3 regions of the Arthrobacter sp. BG3 genome follow, and region 2 is predicted to be linked to each of the others. Evidence: predicted binding sites of a transcription regulator. Region 2 holds the regulator's gene; each other region holds the start of a gene.
What was found. Region 2 encodes LexA, which represses DNA repair genes until DNA is damaged. Its sites were predicted from a motif close to TCGAACANNTGTTCGA; they were not measured.
Positions count from the first base shown of each region.

Region 1 (9,585 bases), 1.1 Mb from region 2:
CGGCGTACCCTAGATTGGGCTTGTCCGCCATGAGGTGCCCCAGATGGCTCCGGTAAAACTTGCTCATCGACTTGAGCCAGACGGAATCGATGACGGCGAACGCGGCGGCTACGACGAGGAACTGCAAGATGACCATAAGGGAGCATAACAAGATGCCGGAGGCCGCGGGCGCACCCCGGACGCTGACGATTTTCCGGCAGAAGGCATCCCTTGGCGCCGCCGCGGACCTGGACCTCGCCCTCGAGCTGCTGCGGAAGGTCAAGACCGGCGGGGTGGGCCCCATGCTCCGGCTCTACCGCCCGGCGCCCACCGTGGCCTTCGGGCAGCGCGACACGCACCTGCCGGGCTTCGACGCCGCAGCGCGGGCCTGCCGGGGGCTCGGGTTCGAACCGCTGATCCGCAAGGCCGGGGGCCGCGCCGCGGCCTATCACGAGGGGACCCTGGTGATCGATCACCTGGAACCGGACCCGGATGCGATCGCCGGAGCTAAGCGGCGTTTCTCCTTCTTCGGCGAGCTGCTGGCTTACGCGCTGCGGACCGCCGGCGTTGACGCCGCGGTGGGGGAGATCCCGGGCGAGTACTGCCCCGGCGAATTCAGTGTCCACGGCCAGGACCCGGAGTTTCCGCAGCACCGGCTCAAACTTGTCGGCACCGCCCAGCGGGTGGTGGCCGGCGGCTGGCTGTTCAGCTCGGTCATCGTCGTGGAGAACTCGGCCCCGATCCGCGCGGTGCTAGAGGCCAGCTATGCCGCCCTGGGCCTGGAATGGGACCCGGCCACGGCAGGCGCCGTCAACGACCTGGTCCCGCATCTGGACGTGGACGCCATCGAGGCGGCCGTGATCGAGGCCTACGCCCGCTACGCCACCCTGGACTATGGGGACTTCGGCAGCCTGCTCGGCTGAGACCGGCGCCCCGCTCCGGTGCCCGGCCGGGAAAGTCCGGACGGATGGGGCATTCGCCGCGGACCCAACCGACGCGCAGCAGGGGCCGTTCTGGTTGCCCAAAACGGCCCCTGCTGCCAGCTGCCTTGCTAGTGGCCGCGGGCGATCCATTCCTCCAGCTGCGGCGCTTCAGCGCCGACGGTGGTCGGGTCGCCGTGGCCGGTGCGCACCACGGTGTCCGCCGGGAGCGTCAGCAGCCGCGTTTTGATGGACTCAATGATGGTGGGGAAGTCACTGTAGGACCGTCCGGTGGCGCCCGGACCGCCCTGGAACAGGGTGTCGCCGCTGAAGACGGTGCCCTCGCCCGCCAGTGCAAAGCACATGGAGCCGGGCGAATGCCCCGGCGTGTGCAGCGCCACGAGTCGTGCGCCGGCGACGTCGAAGCTGTCCCCGTCCTCGATCGCGTGGTCCGGTTCGGTGCCCGGGAACACGCGCTGCCAGAGCATCCAGTCCTCGCGGTTCAGGTACACCGGGGCCTTCACGCGCGAGCGGAACTCGCCGACGGCGCCGATGTGGTCGTCGTGGCCGTGGGTCAGCAGGATTGCCTTCACTCTCCGGCCGGCGACGGCGGCCTCGACCGCGGCGGCGTCGTGCGCCGGATCGATCACGATGCATTCCGCGTCGTTGCCCACGATCCAGACATTGTTGTCAACGTCCCAGGTGCCGCCGTCGAGCGAGAACGTGCCCGAGGTGACCAGCCGGTCGATCCGCAGGCTGTTCCCCGGACCGCCGCTCACAGTTCCACGACCGAGCGCAGCACGGCGCCGGAGTGCATCTTGTCGAAAGCTTCCTCGATCTGGTCGATCGTGATCCGCTCCGTGACGAAGGCGTCCAGGTCCAGCTTGCCCTGCCGGTAGAGGTCGATCAGCATCGGGAAGTCGCGCGAGGGCAGGCAGTCGCCATACCACGAGGCCTTGAGCGAGCCGCCGCGGCCGAACACGTCCAGCAGCGGCAGTTCCAGGGTCATCTCGGGGCTGGGAACGCCGACCAGGACCACGGTGCCGGCGAGGTCGCGGGCGTAGAAGGCCTGCTTGTACGTTTCCGGGCGCCCGACGGCGTCGATCACGACGTCGGCGCCGAAGCCGCCGGTCAGCTCGCGGATGGCCTCGACCGGGTCGACGGCGGAGGAATCGACGGTATGGGTGGCGCCGAGGTCCTTGGCGCGTTCGAGCTTTTTCGGGTCAATGTCGACGGCGATCACGGTGGTGGCACCGGCGAGCGCGGCGCCGGCAACAGCAGCCACGCCCACGCCGCCGCAGCCGATGACGGCGACGGAATCGCCGCGCTTGACGTTTCCGGTGTTGATGGCCGCGCCGATGCCTGCCATCACGCCGCAGCCAAGCAGGCCGACGGCGGCGGGATCGGCGTCGGGGTCCACTTTGGTGCACTGGCCGGCAGCGACGAGGGTTTTCTCGGCGAACGCGCCGATACCCAGGGCAGCCGAGAGTTCAGTTCCGTCCTCCAGCGTCATCTTCTGGACGGCGTTGTGGGTGTTGAAGCAGTACTGCGGCTGGCCCTTGGCGCAGGCACGGCACTCGCCGCAGACGGCGCGCCAGTTCAGCACCACGCGGTCGCCGGGGGCCACCTGCGTGACGTCCGGACCCACTGCACTGACGACGCCGGTGGCCTCGTGTCCGAGCAGGAACGGGAAATCGTCGTTGATGGCGCCCTGCTTGTAGTGCAGGTCGGTGTGGCAGACACCGCAGGTGAGGATGTCCACCAGGGCCTCGCCGGGCCCGGGATCCGGGACCAGAATGGTCTCCAGGGTGACGGGTGCTCCCTTGGAGCGGACTACTGCGCCTTTGACTTTATGGACCATGGAAATAGCTCCTCTGCTCTTGTCGCGGCTTCAGCCGCAAAACTGGTTGTCACAAACTTCTCAAGCAAACTTCAGTTGCACAACGCAACGCGGCGCGGCCACCGGGGTGGCCGCGCCGTCGTCGTCATCGGGAAAAAGGAAATGCCTTAGGCCGCGAGGCGGCTCTTGACCTCTGCCGCGGAGGGATTGGTGGCCGCGGTGCCGTCCGGGAACAGCACGGTGGGCACGGTGCGGTTTCCTCCGTTGAGCTTCTCCACGAGATCTGCGGTGCCTTCAACTTCTTCGATGTTGATCTCGGTGTACCCGATGCCCTGGGCATCCAGCTGCTTCTTCAGACGGTTGCAGTAGCCGCACCAAGTGGTCGAAAACATGGTGATGGTGCCGGATTCGGGGGTGAAGTCCACGAAGTTCTCCTTCAAGCTGTTTGACGGCGCTGGTGGCAGCGCCGGTTGCCGACAAAAAGTCGTACGTCATTGGCAACAACCGTAACCCGCAGGCCGCTATTCCCGCACAGCGGGTGCGGTTACAGGCGGACGATGGTTTCGCCCCCGAGCCCGGCAGCAACACGGTTGCTGTTCTTGCCATGCCCGGAGTCTATGGGGCGGACCAATGAGGCGACTGTGCTCTTGACGCGGCCCGGGCCACAAGGGTAGACAGGGGCCATCCCGGTGCCGTCGCGGGGGTCCCGGCTGCAGAACAAACGCGGGCAGCGCGGGGACCGTCATTCTGACCCACGGCGGAGCAGCGGAGTGAGGTGTGAGCGATGACCGGATTTGTTGCCCTCCGCTTCGTGGCGCTCGGCTGGGCAGGCTTCGTCGCCGCGGAAGCAGGGATTGTGGACGAATGGGGGTATTACTTCGGCGTCTTCGTGATTGTGCTGGCCCAGTGCGCCGGTGTTCCGCTTCCCGCCGTGGCCGCACTGCTGGGGGCCTACGCCTCGGCGCGCCACGGAAATCTGAACCTTGCTGCCGTTATCGCGGTCGGCAGCCTGGGCGCCATGCTCGGGAGCACCATTGGCTACGTCCTGGGGCGGGTGGGAGGCCGTCCCTTGATGCTGCGACTTGCACAGCGCTTCCACGCCGACGAGAAACGCATCACCCAACTGGAGTCGTTCTTCGATCGGCACGGCGGCACCGCCTTGTTCTTCGGCCGCTGGGTCATTGTCGTCCGGCTCTGGGGCGCCATTGCCGCGGGGGCTGCCAAGATGCCGTGGCCCAAGTTCCTGCTGTGGAACATCACAGGGTCCATTGCCTGGGTCGCGAGCCTGAGTGTCCTCGCCTACCTGGCCGGGGCGCTGGCCCAAACCATCGGTGACGCTCTCGACATCGGCGGCTGGGTGCTGGTCCCCTTCGTCGTGCTTGGCCTGGTGGTCGTCTGGCGCCGGCGCAGACGCCGGAAGCTGAAGTTGGCGGAAGGGGCAGGGGACGGCGTGCCCGACGCCGACTGAAGCCGGCCAAGCTGTCAACCTGGTCCCGGCTGTCAACCTGGTCCCGGCGCGGCAGCCAACGCCATTACCCGCCTGCCCTGGGCAGCCGCGACCCTGCAACGGCCCCGGGACCGCCCGGCCACACCGTGAGGGCAGCACACCGGATGACAGGGGCGGGGCGCGGTGGCAAGCTGGTGCCATGTGTGGACGCTACGTGATGGCCCGGGCCGTCGGAGACCTGCTGGCCGAGTTTGACGCCGAACTTGAGGACGAGGTGGCGATTCCGCCGTCGTGGAATGTGGCTCCGACGGCGGATGTGCCGATCCTGCTGGAGCGGCTGGTGGACGGGGGACCGGTCCGCCAGCTCCATATTGCCCGGTGGGGCCTGGTGCCGTCCTGGGCCAAGGATCCGGGGATCGGGTCGAAGATGATCAATGCCCGCAGCGAGAGTGTGCTGGAGAAGCGGCGTTCCGGAAGGCCACCCGCTCCCGGCGCTGCGCCGTCCCGGCCGATGGCTACTACGAGTGGAAGGGTGAGGGGCGCGGCAAACAGCCCTATTACGTGCACCCAAGGGACGGCCACCCGATTGTCTTCGCCGGACTCTACGAATGGTGGAAGGACCCGTCCAAGGCCGAGGGCGACCCGGACCGCTGGCTGCTCTCCACGTCGATCATGACCACCGACTCGCCGCCGGAGGGCTACGCCGGGGGAATGCTGGCCGAACTCACGGCACTGCACGACCGGGTGCCGCTCCCGATGGACCGCGGGACGATGCAGGCGTGGCTGGGCCCGCAGGCCGACGATGCCGCCGGACTCGTGGACCTGGTCCGGTCCGGGGCGCATGACGTTGCGGAGGGCTGGACAATCGACGCCGTCGGCACCGCCGTCGGGAATGTAAGAAACGACTCCCCGGAACTCATCCAGCCGGTGGGGAGCCTGTTTTAGCCTGGTGCCAGTCGCGCCGGACGGGAGCGCCGTCTTTGGGGTGAACGGAGGAAACGGGCGGTAATCCGTGCTGGATGCGGGAATCCCCGGCGGCGCCATCGTGCGGCGGCTCGTCTGTCCGCTGGTGCGGATGCTGCGTGGTGCCGCCGACAGACGCCGGCACCACCGCTGCTTCCTGGCACACCGGCTCGAATAGGCGTGCCGCCGTGTACTCCAGCCACGTTAGCCTCGCGACCGGGAACCTCAACAGGGTCATTGTGCCCTGGGTCACAGCAGTGCGGCTTTGTCGGCGAAAGCAATGCGGGCAGAGGTGGCTTAGGGCACCGAGGTACTCCGGCGTTTGAATCTCTCACCGCCTCAATGGCCTGACCAGTCAGGGTTCCCGCTTCGATCCGGTGTCAGCAACGGCAGCCCCCTGCCGCGGCGACCCGGCAAGAGGCCGTTGTCGCGAATTATGGATGCAAATCGCCGCAGTAAATTGTTCCCGGCCTGCAACGCCGTGGGGGACACCGCATCGAGACTGAGGAATCCGTGAACTTGTCCCGCATGACCAACGTGGTGGACCTCTGTTCCTGCGGCAATCAGCTTTTGAGCCAGAGCACCGCCCTCATCACGAAGCGGATCGTGTTCCGCCGTTGCTATCACCGTCGGTGGCAGACCGCTGAACCTGACGTGCAATGGGCTCCACATCTCGAGTTTTTCAGCGTCGATGTCCGGCACCCATTGCTGTAGCGACCACGCTAAAGCCCCCGCGTCCAGTCCCCATCCCCACCCTGTCTGCTGCACGCTCGCTGTCGCCGGCAAGGGACGGGGAACCCTTGATTGATCCTGGAATTGCCGCTGGCCCGACGGCCCACTTCAGGGTGGCGACCACATCGTCAATCGCCGCCGGTGCCGGGTTCTCCGGCGCTCGCCGATAGTGGACCGCCAGTACCGCGGCGTTGGCCTCCACTGCCAGACGGCGACACGTCCGGTCATGGGAATCGAGGTCCCCGAAAATGAAGGCCCCGCCATGGACGTAGACAACGAGCGGCAGGGGCTGCGCGGTGGGGCGGTAGAAACGCAGTTGAACCGCGTTGTCGCCGGGCAGCGACAGCTCCAGTACCTGAAGCAAGCTTGGCCCGGCCGGCCTCACACGCTCGGCGCGCAGCTTGTTCACATCCAGGGGCGGGGCCTCTGCTGGTTGTGACCGGATGTCCGATATCCACTGCGTCAACTCGTCATCGGCAAATGTCTCTTTCACCTGCCAGTGATCTCCTGAGGAATGCCCCTTGACGGACCTGGACCAGCAGGGAAGGCTTTGGACCCGGCCGGCTGAATCCCACGCCGCCGTAGGAGCGGTCTATCCAGCGGGCCCCGCCCCGGTCGATTGCGGAGCGTGCCACCCCGGTAGGCGCGGAACGGCAGGCAGACGTCGATGCCGGGCGCTGCATCATGGCATTCGCCCAGGGAGACCCGGCCGGACCAGGGCCTGAGCGCACAACAGGCACCTCCGTGGAGGACGCTCTGACGAGTGCCTCCATGCGGTCATGCTGCTTCCAGGATTCTTCCGGGCTAAGCCATCCTGTGAGCTCCATGACGCCGGTATGGCAAAACCCCTGCGGGGCTGACCCGCCGACGGCGGGTCAGAGCGTGACTTTGCCGCCGCTGTCGACCGCCCAGCTGGGATTGAAGGCAACTTCCCAGCGGTAGCCGTCCGGGTCGGCGAAATACCCGGTGTAGCCGCCCCAGGGCTGGGTCTTCGGAGCGGCGACGATGGAGGCTCCGGCGGAATCGGCCTCTGCCATCACCGAGTCGACTTCCCTGGCGCTGCCCAGGTTGTGGCTCAGCGTGATGGACGGACTGGCAGTTGGGGGATCGGTGGCGGCTTCGGCCTGCATCTGCCCGGTGTCCCAGAGCGAGAGGATGAGACCGTGATTGGCCTGAATGAAGAGGACCTCGCCCCGGACTTCCCGGTGCACGGGCCAGCCCAGGCCGTCGACGTAGAAACGGCGGGAGGCCTCGACGCTGTGGACGCCCAGTGAGATCAGATCGACTCGTGGCTGCATCCTTCGATATTGTCATGGACATGTCCACAAATCACCAAGACGAAAAAGCTGCCAAAGCCGACCGGGAACAGCTGGCCGCCGTGCGGGTTGCTGTTGACGAGGTGGACGAGCAGATCGTGTCGCTGATCGGCCGCCGCGAGCGCCTGATCCGGATCGCCGGAACCCTGAAGGCGGACAGTGCCGAGGTGCGGGCCCCCGGGCGCGTGGAGCGCGTTATCGAACACGTCCGCGCCACCGCGGAACAGAAGGACATCGACGTCGACCTCGTGGAGAAGACCTACCGGGCAATGATCGACGCGTTCATCACGCTCGAGCTGGAAGTCTACAAAGCCAGCTCGTAGGGCCGGCGGCCTAGAGGGCTTCCTCCACCGGGACATTCGCCTGGTAGTCGCGGCCGTCGCAGTCGCTGAACGCCGTCATGAGGTGGCCCTTGGCCAGGCCCATGACCGTGCTGAGGGGAAAGTGCCCGGTAATGGTGTTGCCGGAGTGCTCCACGCCCTTGAGGTCAAAGTTCTCCTCCGTGCCGTCGTGGCTGAAGCAGTAGAAGGACACTGCCTCCCCGTTCATGAACTCGATCCCCATTCGTCGCTGGTGGGAATGATCCGGGGTAGCCGCCACCAGCCCCACCACATAGGCGCCCTGGCCGGGGATATTTCCGTCTATATCGAACTTCGCCACCAAGGACATGTCCTCGGCGGCGATGCTTACGTGCTTCAGAAGTGCGTTATGGGAGCTCATGGCTCAATCCTGCTACCTGTGCCTGCGTCCGTCCACCCCTGATCTAGGTTTTGCCCCGGCACCGTCGTAGACTGGAGTTGTTCGAATATGTGTTCGAATAGTTGCCTACTGTTTTGGTACAGATGATGGTTTATTCAGATGGTGTGGTCCGGGAGGCACGATGGGCATGTTCAGCGAGTCGGTGGACGTCGTCTGCTCACCTTCCGGCCAGCCGCTGGAGCTCGACTGGGCCGGCCGCCACTACACCGTCTGTGCGGAACCGGTGCGCTGGTACGAGCGGCGCCAATGGTGGGCGGAAGAACAGCGGGCGCCGCTGGGCAGCGGCCCCGGGCTGGTGGACCATGAGATCTGGCGGGTCCAGGTGCGCCCGGCGGATTCCTCCAACCTGGAAAGCCTCCTCACCCTTGACCTCACCCGGCATGTGGGCAGCGGGCGCTGGCGGCTGCTGCGGATCCATGACGCCCTGCTTCCAGTCCGGAAGCCCGAATCAGCATGAGCTTCACCCATCTCCACGTCTCCACCGCCTTCAGTGCCCACTACGGTGTCTCCTGGCCGGAGGAGCTGGCGGCCGCCGCGGCCGCGGACGGGGCAACGGCGCTCGCCTGCACGGACCGCGACGGCCTCTACGGCACGGTCAAGCACCTGTTGGCCTGCATGGCCGCGGGGCTGGACCCCATCGTCGGGGTGGACCTGGCGGTCTTTGACGACGACGGCGACCTCCGCACCCAGGTGGGGGGACGCGTCGTCGTGCTGGCCCACGGGCACAACAACGGCGCCGGCTACCGGGCGCTGTGCCGGCTGATCTCCGATGCGCATGCCCGCACCACGGGCAAGGCCGGGGGAGCGGTGCCCGTGGCCGTTACCCGGGCCGAACTGGCCTCCCGCACCCTGCACCCGGAAACCCACCAACCGGTGCTGACCGTGCTGGTCGGCCCGGACTCCGACGTCGGACGGGCCATGGGAGGAAGGCGCTACCTGCGCCCCCGCACCCTGTTCAAACGCTGGCTCGACACCATGCCGCCCGGAACCATCGCCGCCGAGGTGGTCAGCCAGCTCAGCCCGCCCGGGGAGCCGCTCAGCACCGCCCACGCGGTGCGGATGCTCAAGCTCGCCGCTGAACACGGGGTTCCGGCCGTGCTGAGCAATGCCGTGCGGTATGTCGCGGAGGACGGGGCCGCCACCGCGGACGTGCTGGATTCCGCCCGCACCCTGAAATCGCTCCCCGAACTCTCCGCCGCCCCGCTGCTCCAGCCCAACGGGCAGGGCTGGCTCAAATCCGCGGCACAGATGCTCCAGCTGGGCAAGGAGATCATGCACGCCGCCGGATACGGCGCCGCCGACCTCAAAAGCCTGATGGCGCAGACCGAGGCGCTCGCGGACCGTTGCCGCATCGATCCGGTGACGGACATGGGCTGGAAACAGCCCGTAGTGCCGGAAGCCTCGGTGATCGGCATCGCCGGGGACGCCCTCGTTGAACTCACCCAGCGCTGCGAAGCTGGCATCAGCAGGCGGTTCCCGGGGATCACCGGCAAGCCCGCGGAGGAGCTGCGCTCGCGGCTGGGCCACGAGCTGCGGATCATCGACAGCCTGGGCTTCGCCGCGTACTTCCTGACCGTGGCGGAAGTTTCCCGGATGATCCTGGACATGGGGGTAAGGGCGGCGGCCCGC
Region 1 covers NZ_CM155270.1:3,987,524-3,997,108, forward strand. The annotation lists gene AC1MFL_RS18005 (DUF2177 family protein) at 1-136, opposite strand, end outside; gene AC1MFL_RS18010 (lipoate--protein ligase family protein) at 129-902, shown strand; gene AC1MFL_RS18015 (MBL fold metallo-hydrolase) at 1,031-1,678, opposite strand; gene AC1MFL_RS18020 (S-(hydroxymethyl)mycothiol dehydrogenase) at 1,675-2,760, opposite strand; gene AC1MFL_RS18025 (mycoredoxin) at 2,907-3,164, opposite strand; gene AC1MFL_RS18030 (DedA family protein) at 3,524-4,207, shown strand; partial or broken gene AC1MFL_RS18035 (SOS response-associated peptidase) at 4,404-5,131, shown strand; gene AC1MFL_RS18040 (alpha/beta hydrolase fold domain-containing protein) at 5,489-5,917, opposite strand; gene AC1MFL_RS18045 (alpha/beta hydrolase fold domain-containing protein) at 5,832-6,374, opposite strand; gene AC1MFL_RS18050 (VOC family protein) at 6,757-7,179, opposite strand; gene AC1MFL_RS18055 (chorismate mutase) at 7,194-7,520, shown strand; gene AC1MFL_RS18060 (hypothetical protein) at 7,531-7,917, opposite strand; gene AC1MFL_RS18065 (DUF6504 family protein) at 8,078-8,413, shown strand; gene AC1MFL_RS18070 (DNA polymerase III subunit alpha) at 8,410-9,585, shown strand, end outside.
Region 1: a site for LexA is predicted at 7,999-8,014, ahead of AC1MFL_RS18065 (DUF6504 family protein). Genes of this name have one in related genera too.

Region 2 (9,585 bases):
CCTACGGCGACGAAGCCCGACGAGGGGCCGATGCCATCGATGAAGACTCCGGCGAGCGGTGCGCCGAGGGCGACGCCGCCGGTGAGGGCCGAGCCGTACCAGCCCATAGCCTCACCGCGGCGGCGCTCCTCGACAAGTTCGGCCACCCGTTCCGAGGCTGCCGACAGCACCGGTGCGCACAACAGGCCGGGCAGGAGCGAGAGCAGGCTGAGCGTCCAGGTGTCCTGCGCGAAGGCCATTGGGATCGTCAGGGCCGACATGCCGAGCAGCAGCAGGACCGGCGAGATTGGCCGGTGCATGGCGCCGTAGATCAGTCCGCCGACCACCGAGGCCGCGCACCAGAAGAGGAACACCAGCCCGATCTCGGCCTGGTGGCCGCCGGTTTCGAGCGCGGCGACGATTCCGACGTCGGTGCCGCTGAGCACCATGCCCGCGCCGGCTGCGACGGCGAAGACGGCGGCCACGGCGGCGGTGAACCAGGCGAAATTGTGAATGACCTTGTGCCGCAACCCGGCACGTTCCTGCCGCCGTTCCCCGGCAGCGGCGAGCGGGGCGAACTCGGCGGCAGCTTCGTTCAAGTGGGCCGGGGCAGCAGCGACGACGGCAACCTCGGCAGCTTCCTGCTGGCTTGAGACGAACACAACGTCGGATTCGGCGTCGGACTCGGCGCTGCGGGTGGGCGGGTTGAACCACATCAGGGCGAGCCCGGACACGGAGGTGGCAATGCCGACGATGGTCAGCCCCAGGACCGAGAATCCGGCGGTGGCAACAATTGCGCCGGCGGCGGGGCCGATCATAAAGACCAGTTCGGTGGAGATGGCGTCGAGGGCAAAGGCGGTGCGGCGCTGCTCCCCCGTGGCGAGGACGCCGAGGGACTGGCGCACAACGCTGAAGATCGGCAGCGTCAGCAGGCCGCCGACAAAGACGAGCGGCAGCAGCGCCTCGTAGGACACGTGCGGTACGACCGACCAGATGACAGTCTCTGAAATGACTGACGGTATGAGGGCACGGCGGAGGCCCACGGTGTCGACGCGCCGGCCGCGCCAGGGCGCCCCGACGGCAATGCCAATGGTCATCACGGCCGCAGCGGCCCCGGCGGCCGCGTAGCCCTGGCCGAGGGCCAGGACGATGTGCAGGGTCAGCAGGACCCCGGCCGCGGAGTGCGGTATGCGGGCAACCATGCCCACCAGCAGGAGCCGCCTGATCGGCCGCACGGCCAGCAGCTCCCGGTAAAGCGCGAAGTTCACGGACTACATCCTTTTTGATACTGCCACCGGCAGCACCAGGATCTCCCCCGCTGGCCGTCAGCTACGGTGCTGCGCGCTGCAGTTTGACCTCGATCGAGTCAACGCGCTCAGCAAATACTTCATTCCGTGCCCAGGCATCGTTGAGACCGGACACCAAGGACTGGACGCCGGCGGCGTCGAGTCCGTCTTCAAGATAGAGCAGCACCCGCAGTTCCGGGCCGGAGCCTCCGCCCGGGAGATGCCGTCCATCGGCCGCCATCGAGGCGACGCCACCGCCTGGATGAATTTCAACACGCCGGACGGCGGGAAAGCCAGCCGCGGCCTCACCGAGGCTCCGGGCGAGCTCGGGATCAGCGTACGACGGCGTCCAGTCCCGCTGCTGCGCGAGGGCCCAAACCGCGGGCCGGCGCACGACGAAGGTGACCGGGGATCCCGGGTCGAGCACAAGCAGTTCCGCGCCCTCAGCGACCGCGGAGAGTGCCGCGCGGGCAGCGTAGACGGCCACCGGGCGGGCCTCCGGGTGCCAGGCCGCGAGCGACGCGGCGGAGGTGAAGACGGGCATCGCCGTCCGGCCGTCCGGGGCCTTCAGCGTCACGAGGGCCATATCGGCCTGTTTGTCGGCGTGCAGCCCGCCGGCGCCTTCGCCTTCTTCGGCGAGCGTGGCCAGGATCGGCACAAAGACCCGCGCCGTGGCCAGCGAGGCCACCACCGCGGCCTCGTCGCCGTCGCCGGCTGCGAGGGCCGCCAGCGCGGCGAGGTATCCGGCGTCGGCCGCGCCGTCGTCGTCCTCGAAATTGTGGATCCTGGCGTCGTCCCCGCTGAGGCTGCGGCCGGCCCAGGGCCGGCCGGCCGAGTCGGCCGCCCCGCCCGCGCCGGCGAGGGCCGCCGCGATGTGGCCGGGCAGGTGGCGTGCGGGGGAAGTGCTGTCAGCGGCGCCGTGACCGGCTGGCTGGTGCTCCATGCTGCGGGCCTGCTAGCGGCGGCCGGCGGCGTCGAGTGCCTGGGGCAGCGTGAAGTTGCCGTTGTACAGGGCCTTGCCCACGATGGCTCCTTCGACGCCGAGCGGCACGAGGGAGCGCAGCACCAGGAGGTCCTCCAGGCTGGAGATCCCGCCGGAGGCGACCACGGGCTTGCCGGTCTTTTCCACCATCTGGCGCAGCAGTTCCACGTTGGGTCCCTGGAGCGTGCCGTCCTTGGTGACGTCGGTGACGACGTAGCGGGCGCAGCCGGCCTCTTCGAGGCGTCCGAGGACGTCCCACAGGTCACCGCCCTCCTTGGTCCAGCCGCGGCCGGCGAGCGTCGTGCCGCGGACGTCGAGCCCGACGGCGATTTTGTCGCCGAAGCGCTCGATCACCCGGGCGGTCCACTCGGGGTTCTCCAGTGCCGCGGTGCCCAGGTTGACGCGGGCGACGCCGAGGGCAAGGGCGTTCTCCAGCGACTCGTCGTCGCGCAGGCCGCCGGAGAGCTCCACCTTGATGTCAAGGCGGCCGACCACCTCGCGGAGCAGTTCAGCGTTGGACCCCCGGCCGAAGGCTGCATCGAGGTCGACGAGGTGAACCCATTCCGCGCCCTGCTGCTGCCAGTTAAGTGCGGCTTCCAAGGGTGTGCCGTAGCTCGTTTCGCTGCCGGCTTCGCCCTGGACGAGACGGACGGCCTGGCCGTTGACGACGTCGACGGCGGGAAGCAGTTCCAGCACGGGCAGCGGGGTTTCGGTGGTCATGGTGGATCCTCAGCTCTTCAGGGACGGGAGGGGGTTGGGGGCGCCGTGGCGGGTCAGGCGGCAGGCAGCGTCAGGAGGTAAGCGGCGAGCAGCGCCATCCCGGCCAGGACATAGAACACGATCTGGACCCAGCGGGGGCTTTTCTGCTGGCGGAATGACAGCCCTCCGCCGACCAGCAGGCCGGCGAGCCCCATCAGCACTACGGACCACACCATCTAGGCGGTCCCGGCTTCCGGGGTGAGGGCTTCCGGGGTCCGGGCTTCCGGGATTCGGGTTTCCAGAGTTTGCGCTTCCGGGGTCTGGGAGCCACCGCGCAGGCATTCCACCCAGTTGCGCAGCAGGCGGGCCCCGGCGTCGCCGGACTTCTCGGGGTGGAACTGCGTGGCGCACAACGGACCGTTTTCGACGGCCGCGATGAAGGGGGCGCCGTGCTCGGACCAGGTGACGAGTGGCGCCGTCATCCGCGGCTGGATCACGTCGAAGTCCCAGTGCTGGACACCGTAGGAGTGGACGAAGTAGAAGCGCTCGTCCTCGACCCCGGCGAAGAGCCGGGAACCCTCCGGTACGGTAACGGTGTTCCAGCCCATGTGCGGTACGACGTCGGCGGGGAGGAGTTCGACCTTGCCGGGCCACTCCCCCATGCCTTCGGCTTCGGTTCCATGCTCGACGCCGGCCTCGAACAGGACCTGGAGGCCCACACAGATGGCGAGAACGGGACGGCCGCCGGCGACGCGGCGGCCGATCATGCGGATGGCGTCGACGGCTTTGAGTTCGCGCATCACCGTTTCAAAGGCCCCGACGCCGGGGACCACGAGGCCGTCGGCGTTGAGCACGTCCTCCGGCTTGGAGCTGAGGATCACCTCGGCGCCGGCACGTTCGAGGGCGCGGACAGCGGACCGGACGTTGCCGGAACCGTAGTCGAGGACCGTGACGGTCGGTTTGCCGTCGGGAGACGCCGGCTTCCTGCCGGCGTCGGGGTTGATAATCGCGCCGTCCTTGAGCAGCTTGCCGGTCACAGGGCACCCTTGGTGGAGGGGATGCCCTTGACCCGGGGGTCCGGTTCGACGGCGGCGCGCAGGGCGCGCGCGAACGCCTTGAACTGGGCCTCGACGATGTGGTGCGGATCCCTGCCGGCGGTGACGTTCATGTGCAGGCAGATTCCGGCGTGCAGGGTGATCGCTTCGAAAACGTGGCGGGTCAGGGAACCGGTGAAGTGTCCGCCGATCAGGTGGTACTCCTGGCCTGCAGGCTCTCCGCCGTGCACAAGGTAGGGGCGGCCGGAGACGTCGACGACGGCGTGCGCGAGGGCCTCGTCGAGGGGAACCGTGGCCTCGCCGAAGCGGCGGATCCCGGCCTTGTCCCCGAGCGCGGTGCGCAGGACCTCGCCGAAGGTGATGGCAACGTCCTCGACCGTGTGGTGCACGTCAATGTGAGTGTCGCCGGTGGCCTTGACCGTCATATCGATCAGGGAGTGCTTGCTCAGTGCCGTCAGCATGTGGTCGTAGAACGGGACCGAGGTGCTGATGTCCGAGACGCCGGTGCCGTCCAGGTTGATTTCGACCAGCACCGATGACTCGCTGGTGGTCCGTTCCATGCGTGCGGTCCGGCCCTCGGCAGCGGCTGATCCGGTGTTGCTCATGTGGGTGTCCTTTTGGATGACGACGGTGCCCGGCGAACAGGGCAGGGTGGATGGCCTGGGTTAAGTCTAGGCGGGCTGCACTGCGCGGCCGGCCAGGATCCGTTCGAGGGCTTCGAGGAAGGCTGTGGTTTCCGTCTCAGTCCCGGCCGTCACGCGAAGGTGCCCCGGGATGCCAACGTCCCGGATGAGCACGCCGGCATCGAGCAGGCCCTGCCAGATTTCCTGCGGGTTGTCGAGGCCGCCGAAGAAGACATAGTTGGAGTCGGAGGCGGCCGGCTTCAGTCCCATCCGCTGCAGTTCAGACACGATCCTGTCCCGCTGGATCTTGATGTCCTCGACGTCGGCCATCAGCGCCACCCGGTGGTGCAGGGCCGCCAGGGCGGTCGCCTGGGTGATGGCCGAGAGGTGGTACGGGAGCCGGACCAGGCGCAGGGCGTCCGTCACCTCCGGCGCTGCCGCCATGTAGCCGATGCGTGCTCCGGCCAGGGCGAAGGCCTTGCTCATGGTCCGCGAGACGATCAGCCGTTCCCGGCCGGGCAGCAGGGTAAGGGCGCTGGGCGTGCCGTCATGGGCGAACTCGTGGTAGGCCTCGTCGACGATCACGATGGTCTGGCTGGCTTCACCGGCCGCATAGACGGCTTCCACGACGTCCAGGCCAAGCCCGGTTCCGGTGGGGTTGTTCGGGGAGCAGAGGAAGACGATGTTCGGCTGGAGTTCGCGGACCTGGCGGGCGGCGGACTCGGCGCTCAGGCCGTAGTCATCGGTGCGGACGCCGGCAAGGTACCCGGTGTCCGTGCCGGCAGCAAGCAGCGGGTACATGGAGTATGTGGGAGGGAAGCCCAGAGCGGTCCGGCCGGGGCCGCCGAAGGCCTGGAGGATCTGCTGGAGAACCTCGTTGGAGCCGTTCGCGGCCCAGATGTTCTCTGCACCCAGCCCGTGCGCAAGGTATTCCGCCAGGGCCCCGCGCAGCTCGGTGAATTCCCGGTCCGGATAGCGGTTCAGGCCGGCCGCGGCGATCGTGACGGCCTCGGTGATGGCGGCGCGCACGTCGGCGGGGACACCATGGGTGTTCTCGTTGACGTTGAGCAGGATGGGGACGTCCAGCTGCGGGGCGCCGTATGGCGTCAGGCCGCGCAGATTCGTCCGGAGGGGAAGTCGGTTCAGGCGCTCTAACTGGTCAGTCACTTCACTAGTTTAAGTGAGATCGCTGCGGGCCCTGAAACTGTGACGGTTGGACTGCCCTACTTGGACGGGATGAAGAGTGCCTGGCCGGGCACGACCCGGGCGGCCTCAAGGTTGTTCAGCTCGATGATGTCGGCGACGACGTCGCGGGGATCCCGCTCCGGCGCCACGGTCGCGGCGATGGCCCAGAGGGATTCACCGGGCTGCACCGTGACGCTGACGGCGGGGGTCGGAGTCAGTCCGGCGGCGGACTCGGCAGCCTTGGCGGGTGCATTGAAGAAGCCGCTGAACGAGAGGATGAGTGCGGCCAGCAGGATCAGCGGCACACCGATGAAGACGAAGCGTCCCCGCCGGGTAAGCCGGAGCGGCGCAGCCTTGGCCGGCCGTGCCTGAGTTCCGCTCCCTGCCGGGATGTGCCCGCTGACGGCGGCACCGCCGTCGGGCCGGCCGTAGTTGCCGAATGCGTCGCGGCCGAAAGTGTCGTGAAACGCGCTTGATGCTGACATGAACTGAGCCCTCCTGGACCATACTGTGCCGCCCGGCGTACTCCACATACGCGCCGCCAACCGGCCTAACCTTCGAACAAAGAACCGAACGCCGTGCTGTGCCCGAGCAGTGTCAGACTAGAACACATATTCGAACCTTGCCTGTTCAGTTTTAGCACTTATTGACGAACATTGTCGAGACTCGCTAGAACAAATGTTTGAAAATGCTGTGCGGCTGGCCTACGTTTGAGTAAAAGAACAACCGCTTCTGCAGTTGATCAGCAGGGTCTGACATTTCAGGCCGGAAGTTCCCGGCAGCTGCAGCCACGGCGGCCGGGCGGAACGGAAAGGCGTTGGCGAACATGGCAGCACAAGCCACTGGCGGCAGGGCCACGCAGCGGAGCCCGCAGGCAGCCCGGCCACCCAAGAGCCTCACGGTCCGGCAGAAGAAGATTCTGGAGACGATCCAGCGCTCCGTGACGGACAACGGCTACCCGCCGTCCATGCGCGAGATCGGCGACACGGTCGGACTGGCCAGCCTGTCCAGCGTCACCCACCAGCTCTCACAGCTCGAAAAACTCGGCTATCTGCGGCGTGACCCCAAGCGCCCGCGCGCCATGGAGGTGCTGATGCCGTTGACCCTCGATGAGGGAACCACCAAGATTTCCGGGGTGGAGAAGTCCAGCGGCCTGCGCACAATCGGCGGGCTGTCCGTGTCGGACCTGGCCAGCGCCACCGATACGGCCATGGTTCCGCTCGTGGGCCGCATCGCCGCCGGCGGCCCGATCCTCGCCGACCAGGTCGTCGATGACGTTATGCCCCTGCCCCGCCAGCTGGTGGGCCACGGTGAGCTCTTTATGCTCCGGGTTGCGGGCGATTCGATGATCGACGCCGCCATTTGTGACGGTGACTGGGTGGTGGTCCGCCGGCAGGGCGACGCCCTCAACGGCGACATTGTCGCCGCGCTGCTGGATGACGAGGCAACAGTCAAGACGTTCCGCCAGCGCGACGGCCACACGTGGCTGCTGCCGCAGAACACCCAGTACGAGCCCATCCTCGGCGACCACGCCGTCATCATGGGCAAGGTCGTCTCGGTGCTGCGCTCCCTGTAGAGGGCAACGGGCGGCAGCCCCGAGAACCTGCGCGCAAGGGCCCCGCCGGCATTGGACGGGGCCCTTTCCGCGTTGCTGCCCGGGTGCCGGGACGGCACAGCCCCTGGTGCGGGTTTCCGGCCGCTGCGGGATTACCGGCTGCGCAGCTGATATGAGTTGAGTTAGTCCTTCCCAAACACCTCCGGAGATGTCAGGACGGGATGTATCAGATTCCCTTGGGGCCCGGACGCAATGATCCGCGGGGCCCTCCCGATACCTTCGGAGGTGTTTGTTATGTCTGTTCAGGCCTTTGCGGCCACTGATTTCCCTGTGGTTGTCGCTGTGGATGTCGGCAAGACGGTGGTTGCGTTGTCGGTCACCGATGCGGGCCGGCACCGCTTGTTGGGTCCGGTGGATTTTGAGATGACCGGCCCGGGTCTGGAGGGGGTCCTCGGGCTGATCAGAAGCAGACTGGCGGGCGCGGATGGTCCGGTGAAGGTCGGGATAGAGGCTGCCGGGCACTATCACCGGCCGCTGCTGGGACCGTCCGTGTGGCCTGCGGGCTGGCAGGTGCTGGAGCTGAATCCGGCGCATGTCGCTGAACAGCGCAGGGTCCAGGGACGCAGGCGAATCAAGACCGATGCCTTGGATCTGGAGGCGATCACGGAGCTGGTGCTGGCCGGCCGCGGCATCGAGGTCGCTGACCGTGAGGCCGTGATCGGTGAGCTTGGCGCGTGGGCCGCGCACCGGACCCGCCGGGTCCAGGCGCGGACCGCGACGAAGAACCAACTGCTGGGCCAGCTGGACCGCGCCTTCCCCGGCCTGACGCTGGCTCTGCCCGACGTCCTCGGCACCAGGGTCGGCAGGCTCGTGGCCGCTGAATTCGCCGACCCGAAGCGGCTCGCCGCGCTGGGGGCGGGCCGCTTCGTCCGGTTCGCGGCCGTCCGCGGCCTTCAGGTCCGCCAGCCGCTGGCCGAACGGTTGGTCGATGCCGCCCGCGACGCGCTTGACCACAGTGGACGCGGCGGTGGCGCGGAAAATCCTGGCCGCGGATCTGGCGCTGGTCACGGAGCTCACGGCGCAGATCGATGCCTCCGAAGCGGAGCTTGCCCGTCTGCTGCCGCTGAGCCCGTTCGCAACGCTCACCACTACCCCGGGGTGGGGTGTGGTCCGCGCCGCAAACTACGGCGCTGCCGTGGGCGACCCGCAGCGCTGGCCCGGGCCCTCACAGATCTACCGGGCCTCAGGGCTCTCACCCACCCAGTACGAGTCCGCTGGCAAGCGACGTGACGGATCCATCAGCAGGGAAGGCAGCGTGGCGCTGCGACGGGCCTTGATCGATCTCGGCATGGGCCTGTGGTTGACTGACCCGCCCAGCCGGGCCTACGCCGCCGGGCTCAAGGCACGGGGGAAGAAAGGCGGTGTCATCGCCTGCGCGATGGCGCACCGCGCCACCAGGATCGCGTATGCCATGGTCCGGGACGAGGTCGTCTACGACCCCGCCCGCTGGGAGTAAGCATCCGGGCCCGGGGCTTTGCCGGATAGCTGCCGATCCCGCCGTCGGCGCAAGGGAGCGGTCAACATGGAGCGCCCGCAGCGCAGCGAGGACGAACGACGTTGACAGCGACAAGCCGGCGGCACACCATTCGGCCAGCCGGAAAGCCGCCAGTTCCGGGATTCAAGGAGGTGCACCAACCCAAAACCACTTCACAACTCCGGCCGGCGGTGAGACGCTGGAACCGACGAAGGGCCGGACCAGACGCCGCCGCAGCTATGGCGGACGCTCACGCGTTACGCCGCGCCTAGCTTGGCGCCCGGCCCTTCGCCCCGGCCGCAGCCCGAACGACGCCAGATGACCCGGAGAATTGCCCGAGGTCGGATAAGTCAGCGTGGGCGCGTCTGGAACCATGCCGGTCCAGCCAACAAACCGTCAGCCACCACACCCAATTACGAGCGCCCCCGGCCCTCCCGGGCGCACACCGGTCGTGCCCGGACACGGCCTTGACACGACCTATAGCCAGCTAGGGGGCGGGCTGCCCGGATTCCTTCGAGAGCCGCGCCAGGGCCGCCAGGGCGACCGCGGGGTCGGTGGTGGGCCAGAACGGCGGCAGGGCGGCGCGGAGGAATCCCCCATAGCGCTCGGTGGACAGCCGCGAGTCCAGCACCGCAACCACCCCCCGGTCCGTCGTGGTGCGGATCAGGCGGCCGGCACCCTGGGCCA
Region 2 covers NZ_CM155270.1:586,239-595,823, forward strand. The annotation lists gene AC1MFL_RS02645 (MFS transporter) at 1-1,247, opposite strand, end outside; gene AC1MFL_RS02650 (SseB family protein) at 1,309-2,208, opposite strand; gene priA (bifunctional 1-(5-phosphoribosyl)-5-((5-phosphoribosylamino)methylideneamino)imidazole-4-carboxamide isomerase/phosphoribosylanthranilate isomerase PriA) at 2,221-2,967, opposite strand; gene AC1MFL_RS02660 (hypothetical protein) at 3,021-3,182, opposite strand; gene hisH (imidazole glycerol phosphate synthase subunit HisH) at 3,183-3,983, opposite strand; gene hisB (imidazoleglycerol-phosphate dehydratase HisB) at 3,980-4,606, opposite strand; gene AC1MFL_RS02675 (histidinol-phosphate transaminase) at 4,673-5,791, opposite strand; gene AC1MFL_RS02680 (LysM peptidoglycan-binding domain-containing protein) at 5,848-6,294, opposite strand; gene lexA (transcriptional repressor LexA) at 6,636-7,385, shown strand; partial or broken gene AC1MFL_RS02690 (IS110 family transposase) at 7,659-8,171, shown strand; gene AC1MFL_RS02695 (transposase) at 8,353-8,880, shown strand; gene AC1MFL_RS02700 (ATP-dependent DNA helicase) at 9,386-9,585, opposite strand, start outside.

Region 3 (9,585 bases), 1.6 Mb from region 2:
TTCGTCGCCGCGGTGCAGCTGATCCAGGGCGCGGATGCGGGTTACATGGGCTTTGGCTTCCTTCAACATGGCGGGGCCTCCTGGACTGGAGAGTGGTGCCTGCTCTTGCCGGCACTTCCAGTGTGCGGTGCCAATGTTGCCGCCGCGTTTCGGCCCGGTAAGACGTGGGTTAGCGTTCGACGCCGTTGCCGTTACGGCTGTCCATATCCCAACCGCCCGCCGCCCGCCGCCCGCCGCCCGCCGCCAGCCGCCCGCCGCCCGCCAGATGGCAGCCGCTGCCGGGCGGCCACTGGCGGGCAGCGGACTGCGGGACCAGAATGGGGCCTATGCAACTGCCGCTGATGCCCCCGATCGCGCCGATGCTGGCGAAGCCCGTAAGTGCCCTGCCGGAGGGCCCGGTGATGTTCGAGCCGAAGTGGGATGGGTTCCGCTCCATTATCTTCCGCGACGGCGGGGAGGTGGAGATCGGCAGCCGCAACGGCAAGCCACTGACCCGGTACTTCCCCGAACTGGTCGAGGCGCTGAAGGCCAACCTCCCGCCGCGCTGCGTGCTCGACGGCGAGATCATCATGGTCGGCGCCTCCGGCGACCGGCTCGACTTCGACACCCTGCAGCAGCGGATCCATCCCGCCGCAAGCCGGGTCCGGCTGCTGGCCGAGCAGACGCCGGCGAGTTTTGTCGCGTTTGACCTGCTGGCCCTCGACGACGAGGACCTCACGGCGCGTCCCTTCGCCGAACGGCGCGTGGCGTTGGAGCGCGCCCTCGCCGGGACTGCGGCGCCGGTCCATCTCACCGCCGCGACCCGGGACAGGGGCACCGCCGAGGAATGGTTCCGCCAGTTCGAGGGTGCCGGGCTCGACGGGATCGTGGCCAAACCGCTGGACGGGCCGTACCTGCCGGACAAGCGCTCCATGTTCAAGATCAAGCACGAACGCACCGCTGACTGCGTTCTTGCCGGGTACCGGATACACACCTCCGGGCCGGATCGGATCGGCTCACTGCTGCTCGGGCTCTACGGCGGCGACGGCGCACTCGCCAATGTGGGTGTGGTGGGCGCCTTCCCGATGCAGCGCCGCAAGGAACTCTTCGAGGAACTCCAGCCGCTCGTGACCAGCTTGGAGGAGCACCCCTGGGACTGGTCGCGGCAGGAGGACGGGACCCGGACGCCGCGCAATGCCGAGGGCAGCCGGTGGAGCGGAGGCAAGGACCTCTCCTTCACCCCGCTCCGGCCGGAGCGGGTGGTGGAAGTGAAATACGACCACATGGAAGGCGCACGGTTCCGCCACACCACGCAGTTTGTCCGCTGGCGCCCGGACCGTGACCCGCGCTCGTGCACCTATGAACAGCTCGAGGAACCCGTCCGGTTCGACCTGGCTGCCGTGCTGGGCGCCGGCCAGGACTGACCCGCACTTTCCCGCCCGCCTCGCACCTTGTGACTTGCGGCGCCCCGGCCCGTTGTTTCCACGGGCCGCGAGGGACACGAAAAGCCCGGCATGTTCCGTGAACACGCCGGGCTTCCGGTGGTGCCGCCCGAAACCACTGGGCGGAAACGCTGCGGCCGGGTTACTTCAGGCCGAGCTCCTTGGTGGGAGTCCTGAAGGATTCCTTGGCGGTCATGGCCGAGACGGCCGCGATCACGCAGATGACGGCGGTGAAGATACTGATCTGGACCCAGCCGCCGGGCTTGATGCCGCCCATGGCCGCGACGATGGCCGGGGCGAAGCCTGCCATCAGGAAGCCGAGCTGGGTGCCGATGGCCAGGCCGGAGAAGCGGACCTTGGTGGTGAACATTTCGGCGTAGAACGAGGGCCAGACGGCGTTGGAGGCTGCGTAGCCGAAGGAGAAGAAGCCGATGGCGGTCAGGAACATCAACGGCACGCTGCCGGACTCGAGGCTGAGCAGGAACACCGGCGTCAGGACCGCACTGGACAGGGCGCCGTAAATAAAGACCGGCTTGCGGCCGATCCGGTCCGCGAGCTTGCCGAAGAGCGGCTGGGTGCCGAGGGCGAACACGTTGGCGCCGACAACGAGCCACAGGGTGGTGGTGCCGTCCACGCCGGCGACGTTCTTGGCGTAGGCGATGGCCAGGGTGCCGAACACGGTGGAGACGGCGGCGATGAAGGCGCAGGCGACGACGCGGAGGACATCGCGCCAGTGGTCCTTGAGCAGGTCCGCGACGGGGAGCTTGGAAATCTGGGCGGTCTTCTGGGCTTCCTCGAAGGCCGGGGGTTCGTGCAGGGTGCGGCGGATGAAGAACGCAACAAGCACCACAACGGCGCTGAGCCAGAACGGGATGCGCCAGCCGATGCCGTACTTGATCTCATCCGGCAGGGCCAGGACGGGGATGAAGACGAGGGCCGCGAGGATCTGGCCGCCTTGGGTTCCGGTCAGCGTCCAGGACGTGAAGAAGGCCCGGCGGTTGTCCGGCGCGTGCTCCAGGGTCATGGAAGAGGCGCCGGCCTGCTCGCCCGCCGCGGAGAGGCCCTGGCAGAGCCGCGCCAGCACCAGCAGGGCCGGGGCCCACCAGCCGATGGTGTTGAAGTCGGGCAGGCAGCCGATCACGAAGGTGGAGGCGCCCATCAGCAGGAGCGTGAACATGAGGACCTTGCGGCGGCCCACCCGGTCACCGAAGTGGCCGAGAATGACGGCGCCGATCGGACGGGCGACGTAGGCGAAACCGAAGGTTGCGAAGGACATGATCGCGGCGTTGGCGCCGGCGTCCGGGAAGAAGACCGTGGGGAAGATCAGCGCGGCGGCGGATCCGAAGATAAAGAAGTCGTAGTACTCGACGGCGCTGCCCAGGAAGCTGGCGAGGGCCGCCTTCTTCGGTGTCCCGGCCGGTGCGTCAGTGCCCGGCGTCATGGACGGGAGTGTCTGGCTCATGGTGTTCCTTTGTGTGACGACATTGTCGCGGATGGATCAGGAAGGTCTCGGCCGCCGCTGGGTTTTAAGTGTGCGGCAGCAGGAGGTTCGTGGAAAGACCCGGACGAGTAGCCACATGGTGGGAGCTACTTGTGCGATGTAGCAATCATGACTGTGAGGGCAGTCACTTGTCAACAGAAATAATCACCATCTAGAAATAGCTCTCACCATGTGAGAACATTGAGTCATGAGTGTGAATCAAGACACAGAAGAGACCGGGACCGCCTCCGCCCCCGCAGCAGCCGCCGGCAAGGGCGCCAGGGCCCCGAAGGGGGACTCCCGGACGGACATGGTTGGCAAGGCCCTGGGCCTGCTGGTCCTGTTGGGTGACGAGCCGCGGGGCGCGAGTGCCGCAGAGCTCTCCCGCCGGGCGGAGCTGCCCTTCAGCACGACCTACCGCCTGCTGGGTTCGCTGACCCGCGACGGCTTCGTGGACTACGAGCCGGACGGGCGCCGCTACCACCTGGGCCTGCGCATCTTCCAGCTCGGCCAGCGGGTGTCCAACCACCACGGATTCGCCGGCACCGCCCTGCCCATCCTGCGGCGAGTCACCGAGGAGACCGGCGAGGCCACCATCCTGTCGGTGCGCGACGGAAACCACCACCTCACCGTCAACAAGGTGGACGGGCCCCAGACCTTCCGCGTCACAAGCGACCCGGGCCATCTGGGCGCACTGCACACCACCTCGGTCGGCAAGGCGCTTGTGGCCTTCGCCGATGACGCCACCCGAAGCCAGCTCGTTGAGGAACTCGAGCTGGAGCCGCTGACCGAATTTTCCATCACGGACCGCGAGGCCTTCCGCGCCGAGATCGAGCTTGTCCGCCGGCGTGGCTACGCCGTCATGGACGAGGAGAACGAGCTGGGCATGCGGGCCGTCGCCGTCCCGGTGTTCAACGCCCAGGGCCACGCGTTTGCTGCGCTGGCCACGGCGGTCCCGGTCTTCCGGATGAGCGTGGAGGCCCTCGTGGCCCTGGTTCCGCTGCTCCAGTCGGCGGCGTCCGAGCTGTCCGCCCGGCTGCCCCAGTGACGGATTCGGCCGTCCGGACGGACAGGAGTCGTCATGCTTTGTTCGCTAGTAGAACAAGCGTGCAACATGTGAACAATTGTTGTAATGTAATCCCCATCACCCGGCCCGCAGCCGGCGCCCAGTGCGTCCCCGCCCGCCGAGTGCCGTTGTCAAAGGAGCTAAACGGATGAGCAATCGAGCAGAGTCCTTTCTCGTGGGCCTGATCGGCGATGGTGTGATGCCGTCGCTCACGCCCCCCATGCACGAACGCGAAGGCGATGTGCAGGGCCTCCGGTACCTCTACCGCCCCATCGACCTCACCGAGCTGGGGCTTCCCGGCCAGAGCGTCGGTGAACTCCTGACCGGCGCGTACCGCCTGGGTTTCAACGGGTTGAATATCACCCATCCCTGCAAGCAGCTGGTGCTGGAACACCTGGACGAGGTCACGCCGGACGCACGGCGCCTCGGCGCGGTCAACACCGTGATCATTCGCGACGGCCGCTTCATTGGCCACAACACCGACTTCTCCGGGTTCGCCGCCGCCCTGGCCACCGGCCTGCCGGGAGCCAGGTTGAACCGGGTGGTGCAGCTGGGTGCCGGTGGCGCCGGGTCCGCCGTCGCCTACGCCCTGCTCACCGCCGGTGTCCGGGAACTGGACCTGGTGGACACCGACCCCGCCCGCTGCGGGGCGCGTGCCGCCGAACTCGCCGGCTTCTTCCCGGACCAGCTGGTCACCGCGCGGACGACGGCGGAGCTGCCGCAACTGATGCCACTCGCCGACGGCCTGGTGCACTGCACCCCGGTGGGAATGGCCGCCCACCCGGGGGTGCCGCTGGACATGTCCCTCGTGGAGCCCCGGCACTGGGTCGCGGACATTGTTTACCGGCCGATCGAGACCGAGCTGGTCCGCCAGGCCCGGGCCAAGGGCTGCGACGTGCTCGACGGCGGCCGGATGGCGGTCGGGCAGGCAGCCGACGCCTTCCGGATCTTCACCGGCCTCGAGGCCGACGCGGACCGGATGCGCGCCCACTTCCTGGAGCTCGTCGCAGCGGAAGAGGTGGCCGCCTGATGCGCACCGGAATCGCCACCGTCTGCCTCTCCGGCACCCTGCGGGAAAAGATGCAGGCCTGCGCCATTGCGGGTTTCGACGGGATCGAAATTTTCGAACAGGACCTTGTCACCTCCCCGCTGAGCCCGGAGGACGTCCGGAAGATGGCGGCCGACCTGGGCCTGACGCTGGATCTGTACCAGCCGTTCCGCGACTTTGACAGTGTGACCGCGGAGCTGCTGGCCGCCAACCTGCGCCGGGCGGCGGCCAAGTTCCGGCTGATGTCCCGCCTCGGCATGGACACTATCCTGGTCTGCTCCAACGTCGCCACTGCCAGCATTGATGACGACGGGCTCCGGGCGGAGCAGCTCGCAGCCCTCGCCGCCCTGGCCCAGGATCACGGGGTCAAGGTGGCCTACGAGGCCCTGGCGTGGGGAAAGTACGTCAACGACTACGAGCACGCCCACCGCCTCGTGGAGACGGTGGACCACCCCAACCTGGGGACCTGCCTCGACTCGTTCCACATCCTCTCCCGCGACTGGGACACCGCCCCGATCGAATCCTTCAACCCCGAGAAGATCTTCTTTGTCCAAGTGGCCGATGCGCCCAAGCTGTCCATGGATGTACTGTCCTGGAGCCGGCACTACCGGGTGTTCCCGGGCGAGGGGCAGTTCGAACTCGCCAAGTTCCTCGGCCACGTGGTCCGGGCCGGGTACACCGGGCCGGTTTCCCTGGAGGTCTTCAACGACGTCTTCCGGCAGTCCGACGTCGACCGCACTGCGGTGGACGCGATGCGGTCGTTGATCTGGCTTGAGGAGCAGAGCGCGAAGTGGCTGGACGCCGCCCCGGCCTGGAAAAGCACCGCCGAAGAAGACGCCGCTGGCACCCGCTTCTCCGCCCGCCGCCGCTACCCGATGGAACTGGCCACGCTCCCGCAGGTCGCCGAACCGGGCGGATTCAACTTCGCCGAGGTCAGGGCCGCGGACACCGCCGCCCTGGAAACCCTGCTGGGCCAGCTGGGATTCGCGTCCAACGGGCGCCACCGGACCAAGAATGTGCAATTGTGGACCATGGGCCACGCCCGAGTGATCATCAACGAGGACTCCTCCCAGGAATCCCGCGACGCCGGGGCCGCAGCCGCACCCGCGATTTCGGCCTTGGGCTTCGACGTCGAGTCCCCCGTGATTGCCGCGGCCCGCGCCCAGCAGCTCAAGGCCCCGGCCGTGCCGCGCAAAAGCCAGGCCGACGAGGAAATTTTCCAGGGCTTCGCCGCCCCGGACTCCACCGAGATCTTCCTGTGCCAGGGCAGCCCCGACGGCACCGCGGTCTGGACCCGCGAATTCGGCGAGGGACTGGAAGCCCCCGCTGCCGGCCTGACCGGGGAACAGGGCGCCACCGGGGAACAGAGTGCCGTGATCGACCACGTCAACCTCGCCCAGCCCTGGCAGCACTTCGACGAGGCCGTGCTCTTCTATACCAGCGCCCTCGCACTGGAACCTCAGCCGTATGCGGAAGTCGCCAGCCCCACTGGCCTGGTCCGGTCCCAGGTGATGCTCACCCATGACCGCGGCGTCCGCCTGGTGCTGAACCTGGCTCCGCTGGTCCAGCGCGAAGGCGCCGCCCCCGGCACGGAGTGGGCGGGCACCGGCCAGCGCCGGACCTACCAGGAACACATCGCCTTCGCGGTGGATGACCTCGTGGCGACGGCCCGGGCCGCGAAGGCCCGCGGCCTGGATTTCCTCCAGATCCCAGCCAACTACTACGAGGACCTCGACGCGCGGTTCGACCTGGACCCGGCCTTCCTGGCCACACTCCGGGACCTCAACCTGCTCTACGACCGTGACGCCGACGGCGAATTCCTGCACTTCTACACGGCCACGGTCGGCAGCGTGTTCTTCGAAATGGTGGAACGCCGCGGCAGCTACGACGGCTACGGCGCTCCGAACGCACCGGTGCGGCACGCCGTCCAGTACGACCACCTGCACCAGCTGAACCCCACCACCTGACCCACCAAACAACACCAACACCCAACGAAAGGAGGCTGCTGTGCCTGAAGAAATCAACCTTGAGATCTACAACGCGGACCCGCTCACCGAGGACGTGTCCGACGAGGCCACGGAGGCCGCACCGAAGACGTACGCGAGCGGTGTCCCTGCCGGGGACACTGCCGCAGAGTCGCAGGCGGACCTCAGTGCCGAGATGAAAGCCCTCGGGGATGCCTACGCCCAGGCCCTCAGGAACGGTGCCCCGGCGGAGATCCAGCCGCGACTGGACTACGCCCCGTACCGCAGCAGCATCCTGCGCCACCCCACCAAGGACCTGCACCACGCGGACCCGGAAACCATCGAGCTCTACTCTCCCGCGTTCGGGCACATGGACGTGCACGCGCTGGAAGCGGACCTCACCATCCAGCACAACGGTGAACCGCTCGGCGAACGTATCATCGTCTCCGGCCGCGTGCTCGACGGCGACGGCCGCCCCGTCGCGGGCCAGCTCGTCGAGATCTGGCAGGCGAACTCCGCCGGCCGCTACATCCACAAACGCGACCAACACCCCGCCCCGCTGGACCCCAACTTCACCGGCGTCGGCCGGTGCATCACGGGCGCCGACGGCTCCTACAGCTTCACCACCATCAAGCCCGGCGCCTACCCGTGGAAGAACCACCTGAACGCCTGGCGCCCGGCCCACATCCACTTCTCCCTGTTCGGGCAGGAGTTCACCCAGCGGATCATCACCCAGATGTACTTCCCGGGTGACCAGCTCTTCCCGCTGGACCCGATCTACCAGTCGATCGTGGACCAGGACGCCCGCGACCGGCTCGTGGCCACCTACAACCACGAGCAGACCAAGCCTGAATGGGCGCTGGCGTACAACTGGGACATCGTCCTGACCGGGTCCAAGCGGACCTGGACCGAGAACGAGGCCCTGGGAGCAGCAGGAGACGACAATGAATAAGGCCAGCATGAGTAAACTCACCCCGACACCGGGCCAGACCGTCGGCCCGTTCTACGGCTACGCACTGCCCTTCACCAAGGACCGCGAGCTGCTGGCTCCGGGCTCCCCGGGCTCCCTCCGGCTCCAGGGCACGGTTTACGACGGCGCCGGGCATCCGATCCCGGACGCGATCCTGGAGATCTGGCAGGCCGACGCCGAGGGCAAGGTCCCGCACCACACCGGTTCGCTGGTGCGCGACGGCTACACCTTCACCGGTTTCGGCCGCAGCGCGGTGGGCAACACCGGCGTCTTCACCTTTACGACGGTCAACCCCGGCCCCACCGAGGATGGTGCGGCCCCGTTCATCTCCGTCGCGGTCTTCGCCCGTGGCCTGACGAACCGGCTCTTCACCCGGATCTACCTGCCGGAAAACGAGGAGGCCCTGGCCGCGGACCCGCTGCTGTCCTCGCTGGATCCGGAACGCCGCAAGACGCTGATCGCACGCCGCGACGCCGACGGCGGCCTGACCTGGGATGTCCGGCTCCAGGGCGAGGGCGAGACAGTGTTCCTCGACTTCGAGGGCCCCTCGAAGTGATCTCTCGTGAAACCGGCGGAGCCGCCGAGGGCGACGTCGGCCTCCTGAGTCCCGTGTCGGCGTCGCCCCGTGTGGCGGCGCTGACCGGGGACCGGGCGGTACTGGCCGCCATTCTCCGGGTCGAGGCCGCTTGGGCCAGAGTCCTGGAGGACGCGTCCCTGGCGCCGGTCGGGTCCGCCGCGGTGGTCGCTGAGGCCGCCGACGTGGGCCGTTATGACCTCGCGGGCATTGCCGTGCGCGCCCAGGGCGGCGCCAACCCGGTGATCCCCTTGCTGGCGGATCTCCGCGGGCAGGTCAAGGCCCTTGACACAGCGGGGATCGGTGCCGGGAAAGCCGTGCACACCTCGCTGACCAGCCAGGACGTGCTCGATTCCGCCCTGATCCTGCTGGCCCGGGATGCTGTCCGCGGCCTGCTCACCGAGCTCCGGGCCACCACCGCGGCCCTGGCTGCCCTCGCGGAACGGCACGCCGAGACGTTGTGCGTGGGCCGCAGCCTCACCCAGCACTCCCTGCCGTTCAGCTTCGGGCTCAAGGCGGCTCAATGGTTCCACGGGCTCGCCGCCGCGGCGCGGCGGCTGGAGGCCCTCGACTTCCCGGTGCAGACCGGGGGAGCGGCCGGAACCCACGCGGCCGGCACCCAGCTGACAGAGGGCGCGGCGCCGACCCCAGGTCCCCGGCCGTCCCCGTTTGATCTCTCCGACCGGCTGGCCGCAGAACTCGGCCTTGCCGCAGTTCCGGCGCCGTGGCATACGAACCGGCTGGCTGTGACGTCCCTTGGTGACGCCCTGGCCGCCGTGACCGACGCTGCCGGCAAGATGGCCTCTGACGTGCTGTTCCTCAGCCGCCCGGAGGTGGCCGAACTCGCCGAACCCCGCGCCGCCGGCCGGGGCGGGTCCTCGGCGATGCCGCAGAAGCAGAACCCGGTGCTGTCCGTGCTGGTCCGCAGCGCCGCCCTGCAGGCACCCGGTCAGGCCGCACAGCTGCATCTGGCCGCCGCCAACTTCAACGATGAACGCCCCGACGGTGCCTGGCACAGCGAATGGCCGGCCCTCCGCCAGCTCCTCCGCCTGAGCCTCGGCG
Region 3 covers NZ_CM155270.1:2,165,420-2,175,004, forward strand. The annotation lists gene AC1MFL_RS09620 (hypothetical protein) at 1-69, opposite strand, end outside; gene AC1MFL_RS09625 (ATP-dependent DNA ligase) at 327-1,403, shown strand; gene AC1MFL_RS09630 (MFS transporter) at 1,564-2,883, opposite strand; gene AC1MFL_RS09635 (IclR family transcriptional regulator) at 3,110-3,949, shown strand; gene AC1MFL_RS09640 (shikimate dehydrogenase) at 4,116-4,997, shown strand; gene AC1MFL_RS09645 (bifunctional sugar phosphate isomerase/epimerase/4-hydroxyphenylpyruvate dioxygenase family protein) at 4,997-6,982, shown strand; gene pcaH (protocatechuate 3,4-dioxygenase subunit beta) at 7,023-7,931, shown strand; gene pcaG (protocatechuate 3,4-dioxygenase subunit alpha) at 7,939-8,505, shown strand; gene AC1MFL_RS09660 (lyase family protein) at 8,502-9,585, shown strand, end outside.
Region 3: a site for LexA is predicted at 3,999-4,014, ahead of AC1MFL_RS09640 (shikimate dehydrogenase). Genes of this name have one in related genera too.